DNA from 3 places in the Ensifer sp. VA4 genome. Region 2 is predicted to be linked to each of the others. Evidence: predicted binding sites of a transcription regulator. Region 2 holds the regulator's gene; each other region holds the start of a gene.

Region 1 (3,256 bases), on a different contig from region 2:
AGATCCGGCCGATTGCGCTCTATATTCCCGGAACGACTTTGGAACCTGGCCCGTAGCGCCGCCAGGCTTTCTGGCCTCCGGCCTTAAAACTGCATGTCTCCTCTAATCGACCTCGATTTAAGGACAAAGACATGCAGTAAATCAAAGTGCTACAGCGCCGAGTAGACTTCGAGGCAGCGCGCGGCACGGGGAAAGTCGCTGCATTTCCTTTACCAGCCACAACCTGCCCGGCGTCGTGGCATCGGCGGCTTGCCGCACTCGCAGTCAACATCGCCCGCTTCGGCAGCTCCATGCGGACCAAGCCGAAGCGCCCATTTGAGCCTCGGCCTTCTTGCGCGGAACAAATGGATTTGCCTCGCCGTTGGGCTTTGAACCGGCCGGCAGACATGCGCAGAAACAGAACAGGAAGTCTCCTATGGCCCGCACGATCAAAGCTGAGAAGGCCCAGAAGATTAACCTCATGTTGAGCCAGGCCGTCACGGCGATGCGCGTTAACGAAAGGTTGCTATGCGAATTGTTACGGTGGACCGACAGTATGACCTCTTTGATCGCGACGCATGAAGCGCTCGAATATCTTCATCATCTCGCCGCGGAGATCCATGAGACGGGGACGAACGGCCCCGCGGCCGAAAATGTCGGTGAGGTGCAAGCGCCATCTCCCAGCTACCCACGTTCCGCCTCCATGACTTAGACCGTCGCCTGGCTCATGAGCCTGCATTGAAGGGTGCGAGCGGCATCGAGGGTTCATGAGCGGCCGTCCGGAACGCACGAAGACTCGCGATCCGGAACAAACCTCAAGTTTGAAGGTTCGGTCGGCGTTAAAAGGGAGACCGCGATGAAAGAACCACGTACGGGCAGGCCCGGTACGACGGACCAGTCACCACGTTGGGAAGGGCCTAAGGAAACGCGACCTCGCGGCTATTTGCCGCCGACCGACGATCCCGAGGAGGACCGGGATGCCGTTGGTGAGAACCTGAAGGACCCGCACCGCGGCAAACTGTCGGATGCGGGTAAGACCAAGGGTGATTGAGACGGACAGGAGATGAAACTCGTCTGTTAACGGCCGACGCTCGAGCTGACTTCCTCGGAGACAGTGACTGAGTCCGATAGCTTCCCTGGCGCGTTAATGAGAGCATCGACCTACGGAGAACACGGAGTGAATCACTTTCTCTTTCAGATGGCTGATTTTCTATCTCGTCCTCCCGGCTTTTATTTCGTGATTCTGGCGATGGCTGGCAGCACCGCCCTGGTGCCTTTCGGCCTCACAGACGTCGTCACCTATGCTCTGTCGGTCGCAGCGATCGTGATCACCAGCGTCGTTCTGATCCAAGGCTATCGCGACACGGCGGCAATCCACGCCAAGCTCGACGAAATCATCGTATCAATGCATGAAACCCGAAACGGGGTGGTCGGCCTCGAGCATGAACAGCCGGAGCGCATCACGGCAGCGGTCGAGCAACTCGAAGCGGAAGCTGACGAGCAAGACGGAGCCACTCACCAGGCTCCCGTGTGAGGGACTTCGCGTATGCACCAGCGGCACTTGTGCAGCTTCGCGCCTTGGCACCCTCGTGCGGTGGCGACGATTGTATGATCCGGGAGGGATTCCCGCCAGGCTGTGAACTGTAACAGAACTTACAACAAACTGACATTTCGCTTTCATGAAGCGCCGATATGGCAGGTGTCATACCGATGACCGGTCTCCCCGCGAGAGGACCTGCTAGAAATGTTTCAGTTGAAGAGTGTAACCCGCCAATTCGGCAAGAAGACAGCCGTGAGTTCGGTTACCTTCGACATCCCCGAGGGTCAGATGGTCGGCGTGATCGGCCGCTCGGGCGCCGGCAAGTCGACCCTCCTGCGCATGATCAATCGTCTCGCCGATTTGTCGTCGGGCTCGATCGTCTATGACGGTACCGAAGTCTCGTCGCTACGCGGTGCAGCACTTCGCAACTGGCAGCGCGACTGCGCGATGATCTTCCAACAATTCAACCTGGTGCCGCGCCTCGACGTGCTCACCAACGTCCTGCTCGGCCGCCTCAATCACCGCTCGACGGTCTTGAGCATCCTCAACATGTTCACCCGCGAAGAACGCATCATGGCGATCGGCGCGCTCGAACGCCTTGGCATCGAGCAGACTGCGCTCCAGCCCGCAGGCACGCTCTCCGGCGGCCAGCAGCAGCGTGTCGCGATCGCTCGCGCCCTCATGCAGCAGCCGAAGGTGCTGCTCGCCGACGAGCCGATCGCCTCGCTCGATCCGCTGAATGCCAAGATCGTCATGGATGCGCTTCGCGACATCAACGAGCGTGACGGCATCACGGTCATCACCAACCTTCATACGCTCGATACCGCGCGCAATTATTGCGAACGTATCATCGGCATGGCGCACGGCCGCGTCGTCTTCGACGGCCAACCCAAGGATCTGACCGCGGCAGCGGTTGCCGAAATCTATGGCGCCGATACGGGCATCGAGGAATCGATGACCTCCACCAGCATCAACATTCCGGCGGCCGAGCCGCAGGAAGAAACGGCATCGGCCGGCCTCAAGCCGCTGGCACTGGCCGGCATCTGAGCCCGCCAGGATCGAAAGCCCGCGTCAAGGGCACCTCTTTGAAACCGAATAGGATCCGGCCGAGCCGGACATACGGGAGAACCTTATGCTGAAGAAAGCTCTTCTGGGCGCCGTCGCGCTCCTCGCCCTCGTCGGCCACGCTCAGGCCGAAGACCTCAAGGAATTCCGCATCGGCATCCTCGGCGGCGAGAACGAAGCTGACCGCCTGCGCAACTTCCAGTGCCTCGTCGACAAGCTGCCGGCCGCCATCGGCGTCGAGAAGGTCTCGCTGTTCCCGGCCGCCGACTATGACGGCGTCATCCAGGGCCTGCTCGGCGGCACGCTCGACTACGCCGAACTCGGCGCTTCCGGCTACGCCAAGGTCTACCTCGCCAAGGCTGACGCCGTCGAGCCGATCCTGACGACCGTCCAGACCGACGGTTCGACCGGCTACCACTCGATCATGGTTGCCCGCAAGGATTCCGGCATCACCAAGCTCGAAGACCTGAAGGGCAAGAAGCTCGGCTTTGCCGATCCGGACTCCACCTCGGGTTACCTCGTTCCGCTCGTCACCCTGCCGGAAGCGATCGGCGCTCCGGTCAAGGAATTCTTCGGTGAGACCGGCTTCGGCGGCGGTCACGAAAACCTCGTTCTCGAAGTCGTCAAGGGCACCTTCGATGCCGGCACGACCTTCGGCTCGGGCGTTGGCGA
Region 2 (3,256 bases):
TAGAAGCCAGGGGCCTTTGGTCCGAAGCCTTCAATGTACTTCTGCTGGCCACCGGCGGCGATCGTCGCGATCGTGCGGCCGTGGAAGGCACCCTCGAAGGTGATGATGTGAAACTTCTCCGGCTGGCCGTTGGCGAAGTGGTAGCGCCGCGCCGTCTTGATCGCGCATTCCAGCGCTTCCGCACCGGAATTGGTGAAGAAAACCCGATCGGCGAAAGTGACGGCGGCCAGGCGGCGCCCAAGGCTTTCCTGCCCCGGAACCTCGTAAAGGTTGGAAAGGTGCCAGACCTTCTCGGCCTGCGCCTTCAGCGCCTCGACGAGATGCGGATGCGCGTGGCCGAGCGAGTTCACGGCAACGCCGGCGGCGAAATCGAGGTAGCGCGAGCCGTCTTCGGCGATCAACCAGACGCCCTCTCCTCGCTCGAAACGCAACGGCGCGCGCATGTAGGTATCGTAAAGCGGCGTGGTTGCAGTCATGCGAGGCTCTCCTTCACTCCAATCGGCATCGATCCCGCAGCTTCATGCGGCCCGATAAAAATCAAAAATGCCGCCTTTCGGCGGCGCAGGCACTATTCCCATTTCGCACCGCAATGTCAACAAAACCAAGCCTTGCAGCGCGATGGCGAGACCCGTTTCCCTGCGACGAAAAAATCGTCCGGAAGGGCTTGCAAAAATGCAACGCTGATCGAGCAAGTTGGGGAAAACTACGAATTCGATTCGGCGCGATTCCCCGGACTCTTGCCACGGAGTCCGGCGGTCAGTACGTTAACATTCAATTACTAGACGCATGCGGCGGACCTAGTCACCAAAAGAGTTATCGCGTTTGCAACCTCGGGGTTCAGCCGGGGTGCGGTGAGGGATTCTGCCATCCCCAACGCTGAGAACGGAGAGTGCAGAGATGAACTGGACTGACGAGCGGGTGGAGAAACTGAAGAAGCTTTGGTCCGAGGGCCTGAGCGCAAGCCAGATCGCGGCGCAGCTCGGCGGCGTCAGCCGTAACGCCGTCATCGGCAAGGTTCATCGCCTGAGCCTTCCCGGACGCGCCAAGGCTGGCGGCAGCACCACTGCGGCGGCCCGCCCGAAGCGGCCGACCTCGGCCCCGCGCGCCCCGAACTACGCCTCGCGTGTTTCGACCCGCACCGTTGCCCGTCCGTCCGGCGCCACCGTCCTCAAGGAAGAGATCGAGGTGGATCTCGTGGCCGAGCAGGACTTCAGCATCAGCACCGATGTGGTCGTGCCGATGTCGCGCCGCCTCGAGCTGACCCAGCTCACCGAACGCACCTGCAAGTGGCCGATCGGCGATCCGCTGAAGGAAGAATTCCACTTCTGCGGCAATGACTCGCCGGAGTCCTCGCCCTATTGCAACTTCCATGCACGGCTTGCCTACCAGCCGTCGGCCGAGCGTCGGCGGATGCGCTGAGGCTGCGCACAGGAACAAAAAAGGGGCTGAGCGGCCCCTTTTTTATTGCCTGTTGTTCGCCCCGCTCAGCTTTCGAGCGAGTAGCCGGCGCCGCGGACCGTGCGGATGACGTCCGGCATGGTCGAGAAATTCAACGCCTTGCGCAGGCGGCCGACATGCACGTCGACGGTCCGCTCGTCGACGTAGATGTCATGGCCCCAGACGCCGTCCAGCAATTGCGAGCGTGAGAAGACCCGGCCCGGAGAGGACATCAGGAACTCGAGCAGGCGGAACTCCGTCGGCCCCAGGCGAACTTCGCGGCTGCGGCGATGGACGCGATGGGTTTCCCGGTCGAGCTCGATGTCGCCGCAGCGCAGCAGCGTCGAGAGCACTTCGGGTTTCGCCCGGCGAAGCATCGCCTTGACGCGAGCCATCAGCTCCGGCGTCGAGAAGGGCTTGACCACATAGTCGTCGGCACCGGTCGCGAGACCACGGACGCGCTCGCTTTCCTCGCCCCGCGCCGTCAGCATGATGATCGGCAGCCGCTCCGTCTCCGGCCGCTGGCGCAGCCGACGGCAAAGCTCGATGCCGGAGACGCCGGGCAGCATCCAGTCGAGGATCAGAAGGTCGGGCAGGCGTTCCTGGAGCCGGATCTCCGCCTCGTCCCCCCTGAGGATCGTATCGACGTCGAAGCCTTCCGCTTCCAGATTGTAACGCAACAGGACGCTCAGCGCCTCTTCGTCTTCGACCACGGCGATTTTTGGCAACATCAGGTAACGTCTCCTTACCGCGAGCGCCGTGCGGCTCAATGGCCGGACCGGTGCTCAGACACTCTAAACTGGAGCAGTTCCGCCATTTTCAAAGGCGGTGCGAAAGCCGCATGCTTCAGATACAGGCATTCGGGGCCGCGACCGGAGCCGCGACCAGATGATATTCACGGGGCATGCATTGCGAACGGCGCGTCTAACGCTCAGTCGTTGACCGAGCCCAACGTCGACGTATTGTCATCCTTCGGGCGCTCGCCTTCCGGCTGGGCACCCGTCGCCATGTAATAGATCGTCTCGGCGATGTTGGTCGCGTGGTCGCCGATGCGCTCGATGTTCTTGGCGCAGAACAGAAGATGCGTGCAGGGCGTGATGTTGCGCGGATCTTCCATCATGTAGGTCAGCAGCTCGCGGAACAGCGAGGTATAGATCGCATCGATCTCCTCGTCCCGCTCGCGAATGCTGTTGGCCTTTTCCGGCGAACGCGAGGCATAAACGTCGAGCACTTCCTTGAGCTGCACCAGGGCGAGCTCGGCGAGGTGCTCGAGACCGCGGGCGAGCTTGCGCGGAATGCCGGAACCGGCGACCGCGATCACGCGCTTGGCGGTATTCTTGCCGAGATCGCCGACACGCTCGAGGTCGGCGGCGATGCGGATCGAGCCCATGATCTCGCGAAGGTCGGCGGCGACCGGCTGGCGCTTGGCGATCGTGACGATCGCCTTTTCGCCGATCTGGCGCTCGGCATCGTCGAGAATGGTGTCGTCCGAGATCACCTTCTGCGCCAGAGCCAGGTCGGAATTGACCAGGGCGCGAACGGATTCAGCGACCATCTGCTCGGCGAGACCGCCCATTTCCGAGATGCGGCGCGTCAGGTATTTCAGTTCTTCGTCATAGGCGGACATGATATGCATGGACATGATCGTCGATCCTTGCGGGCGCTTTCCAGTTACTGTTGCAGCCGTCATTGGCCTCAGCCGAAGCGGCCCATGATGTAATCCTGGGTGCGCTGGTCATCCGGGTTGGTGAACATCTTGTCGGTGTCGTTCTCCTCGACGAGATTGCCGAGGTGGAACATGGCGGTGCGCTGCGAAACG
Region 3 (3,256 bases), on a different contig from region 2:
AGGAGGGCACGACGCCCGCCGGTGGCGCTTCGGGAAAGAGATCGCGATAGGAAGGATTCGGCCGGCCGTCCGCGCCGGCCTTGTAAGGCATCAGCACCGTCAGCGAACCGTCGAAGCGGCCGACGGCGCCGGTCACCAGCGGAATGCCGACCCTTGCCGCCGTATCGGCTGCGAGGTAGCGCGTGTCGAAATTGTCCGAGCCGTCGATCACCAGGTAATATTGCCGGAACAGCGGCTCGGCATTGTCGGAGCTGAGCCTGATCTGGTGGCCCTCGACGACGACATGCGGATTGAGCGAGGCAATTGCCTCCGCCGCCCGCTCCACCTTGGCGCGGCCGATGTCCTCGGTGCGGTGAATGACTTGTCGCTGTAGATTGGAGAGCGAAACGGTGTCGTCGTCGACGATACCGATGCGACCGATGCCGGCGGCTGCCAGGTAGTGCAGCACCGGCGCGCCGAGACCGCCGGCGCCGATGACCAACACGCTCGCCGCCTTCAGCTTCTGCTGGCCGGCGCCACCGATTTCGGGCAGCACGATATGGCGGGCGTAGCGGGAGATCTCCGATTGGTCGAGCTTGTTCTCACCGGTCATGGCAACATCCTCCTCGGCGGCGGCCGATCTCTAGATCTTGGGTCGACTCGACCAAATCATAAACGTGATCGACGCCCGTAAGGGAGAGCGGGATCCGTGCGGAAAACCGCAAACACTTTCCTCATCCGGCTCCTGCTTAGCCCGTAACGCTGCCGTGCGAAACGGTCAGGAAGCGGCCGCGATCGCCAAGCGCCTCGAACATCGCCTGGTCCGTGCCGGTCATGAAGGCCTGGCCGCCGAGGCCGTCGACGAGGTCGAACAGCGCCGCGCGCCTGTTGATGTCGAGATGCGCTGCGATCTCGTCGAGCAGAAGGATCGGCGCGTGGCCGGTCATGTCGCCGACGAGACGTGCATGCGCCAGCACCAGGCCGACGAGCAACGCCTTCTGCTCGCCGGTCGAGCAGCGTGCCGCCTCCATATCCTTCTCGCGGTGGCGAACGAGCAGGTCGCTCCGATGCGGCCCGTCGAGCGTGCGGCCTGCCGCCGCGTCGCGCGGCCGTCCATCTCGCAGCATCGTCAGATATTGCTCTTCGAGATCATAGGCCGGGCGGTGACCCTCGTCGTCGAGGAACCCGGACAGCGCCAGCCGTGCCGACGGAAAGACATCGCCATCCACGTTCCGTTCGACGAGTGCGGTGAGCAGGCCGAGCATTTCCTGCCGCGCCAGCGCCATGGAAACGCCGAGGCCGGCCATCTCGCGTTCGATCGCGGTCAGCCAAGCCGGGTCCGGGCGAAACTCGGTCAGCAGGCGGTTGCGGCTGCGCATCGCGCGGTCGAACTCGCTGGCGCGGCGGCCATGTTCCGGATCGAGCGAAAGCACCAGCCGATCGAGAAAGCGCCGCCGATCGGAAGAGGGCCCGGTGAAGAGACCGTCCATCGACGGGGTCAGCCAGAGGACGCGCAGGTGATCGGTCAGCTCGTCGACGCTCGCCGCCGCGGTTCCGTTGAGCCGCAGTCGTCGGGACTGCCCCTCGGTCACGCCCGCGGTGCCGGTGCCGATTTCGACCGGCCCCTCCATGCCCTCGACAGCGGCGAAGACGGAGAAGCCGTCACTGGCGCCGACACGGGTGACGTCGGCATAGGCCGCACGCCGCAAGCCCCGACCGGGAGAGAGGAACGAGACCGCTTCCATCAGGTTGGTCTTGCCGGCGCCGTTCTCTCCCGTCAGCACCACATGACGCTGATCGAGCTCCAGCGAAAGGGCCGCATAGTTGCGGAACTCCGTGAGCTTCAGGCGGTTGAGAAAGACCTTGTGTGGCATCGGCAGTCCGGATTCGACGTTGGGCGCAGCTAGGACGAAAGCAGGCGCCAAGGCAAGATGAAACGGCATGCTTGTCCATATCGGTGCAAGTTGGCCGATTTCGGCGGGGGAAAGGCGACAAACCCCTCGGATCAGGTGCTTTTCTTGGGCGCTCCGGTCCAATATGACAGTTTCATGACAATCCACGAATGGACATATTTGTGATGCTGGCCTGGTTCCGCAAACTACTTCCCCGCGAGGATCGCTTTTTCGAGCTCTTCGCAAAACACTCGCTCACCGTCGTCGGCGCCGCCGATGCGCTCGACAAGCTGCTTGCCGGCGGCGATGACATGGAGAAACAGTGCGACAGGATCGTCGCGCTCGAAGATCAAGCGGACCACATCACGGCCGAAGTGCTTCTTGCAGTCCGTCGCTCCTTCATCACGCCCTTCGACCGCGGCGACATCAAGGACCTGATCCAGTCGATGGACGATGCCATCGACATGATGCACAAGACGGTCAAGACGATCAGGCTCTACGAACAGAAGAGCTTCGAACCCGGCATGCGCGAAATGGGCGCGATTGTCGGCCGGGCTGCGCACCTGATTGCCGAGGCTGTCCCGCTGCTGGACCGTATCGGCGCCAATCACGATCGCCTCATCGCCATCGCCGAGGAGATCACCCGCATCGAGGGACATTCCGACGAACTGCACGACCAAGGCCTCAAGGAGCTGTTCCACCGCTACGGCACCGGCAACGCGATGGCCTATATCGTCGGCAGCGAGATCTATGGCCAGCTGGAGAAAGTCATCGACCGGTTCGAGGACGTTGCCAATGAAATCAGCGGCATCGTGATCGAGAACGTCTGATGGATGCGACGCTCGCCTTTCCGTTGCTCGCGGGATTGATTGCCATCGCGCTGTTCTTCGACTTCCTGAACGGCTTGCACGATGCCGCCAATTCCATCGCCACGATCGTCTCGACGCGGGTGCTCAGGCCGCAATATGCGGTCATGTGGGCGGCCTTCTTCAACTTCATCGCCTTCCTGTTCTTCGGCCTGCACGTGGCCGAGACGCTCGGCAAGGGCATCATCGATCCCGGCATCGTGACGCCGCTGGTGATCTTCTCGGCCCTCATGGGAGCGATCGTCTGGAACATCGTCACCTGGCTGTTCGGCATTCCGTCGAGCTCGTCGCACGCGCTGATCGGCGGCCTCGTCGGTGCCGGCCTTGCCAGCACGGGCTTCAATTCCATCGTCTGGACCGGTCTTCTCAAGACCGTCGGCGCCATCTTCATGTCGCCGGCAATCGGCTTTTTCCTGGCGCTGATACTGGTGCTGATCGTCTCCTGGCTGTTCGTGCGGCAGACACCCTTTGCCGTCGATCGCACCTTCCGCGTGATGCAGTTCCTCTCCGCGTCGCTCT

Evidence for each region. Region 2 encodes PhoB, which activates phosphate uptake and scavenging genes when phosphate is short. Its sites were predicted from a motif close to TGTCATNNANCTGTCAT; they were not measured.
Region 1: the regulator PhoB is predicted to act here: its motif matches at 1,644-1,660, upstream of phnC (phosphonate ABC transporter ATP-binding protein).
Region 3: the regulator PhoB is predicted to act here: its motif matches at 2,017-2,033, upstream of AC0C6X_RS04875 (DUF47 domain-containing protein).

What each region holds. Positions count from the first base shown of each region.
Region 1 is NZ_JBVQPO010000003.1:225,526-228,781, forward strand. Features, by position in the region: gene AC0C6X_RS06230 (YciI family protein) at 1-56, shown strand, start outside; gene AC0C6X_RS06235 (hypothetical protein) at 416-691, shown strand; gene AC0C6X_RS06240 (hypothetical protein) at 836-1,030, shown strand; gene AC0C6X_RS06245 (low affinity iron permease family protein) at 1,157-1,513, shown strand; gene phnC (phosphonate ABC transporter ATP-binding protein) at 1,724-2,566, shown strand; gene phnD (phosphonate ABC transporter substrate-binding protein) at 2,652-3,256, shown strand, end outside.
Region 2 is NZ_JBVQPO010000001.1:627,884-631,139, forward strand. Features, by position in the region: gene AC0C6X_RS02935 (aspartate aminotransferase family protein) at 1-476, opposite strand, end outside; gene AC0C6X_RS02940 (GcrA family cell cycle regulator) at 898-1,419, shown strand; gene phoB (phosphate regulon transcriptional regulator PhoB) at 1,485-2,168, opposite strand; gene phoU (phosphate signaling complex protein PhoU) at 2,369-3,082, opposite strand; gene pstB (phosphate ABC transporter ATP-binding protein PstB) at 3,133-3,256, opposite strand, start outside.
Region 3 is NZ_JBVQPO010000002.1:390,363-393,618, reverse strand. Features, by position in the region: gene AC0C6X_RS04885 (molybdopterin-synthase adenylyltransferase MoeB) at 1-592, opposite strand, end outside; gene recF (DNA replication/repair protein RecF) at 729-1,853, opposite strand; gene AC0C6X_RS04875 (DUF47 domain-containing protein) at 2,057-2,701, shown strand; gene AC0C6X_RS04870 (inorganic phosphate transporter) at 2,701-3,256, shown strand, end outside.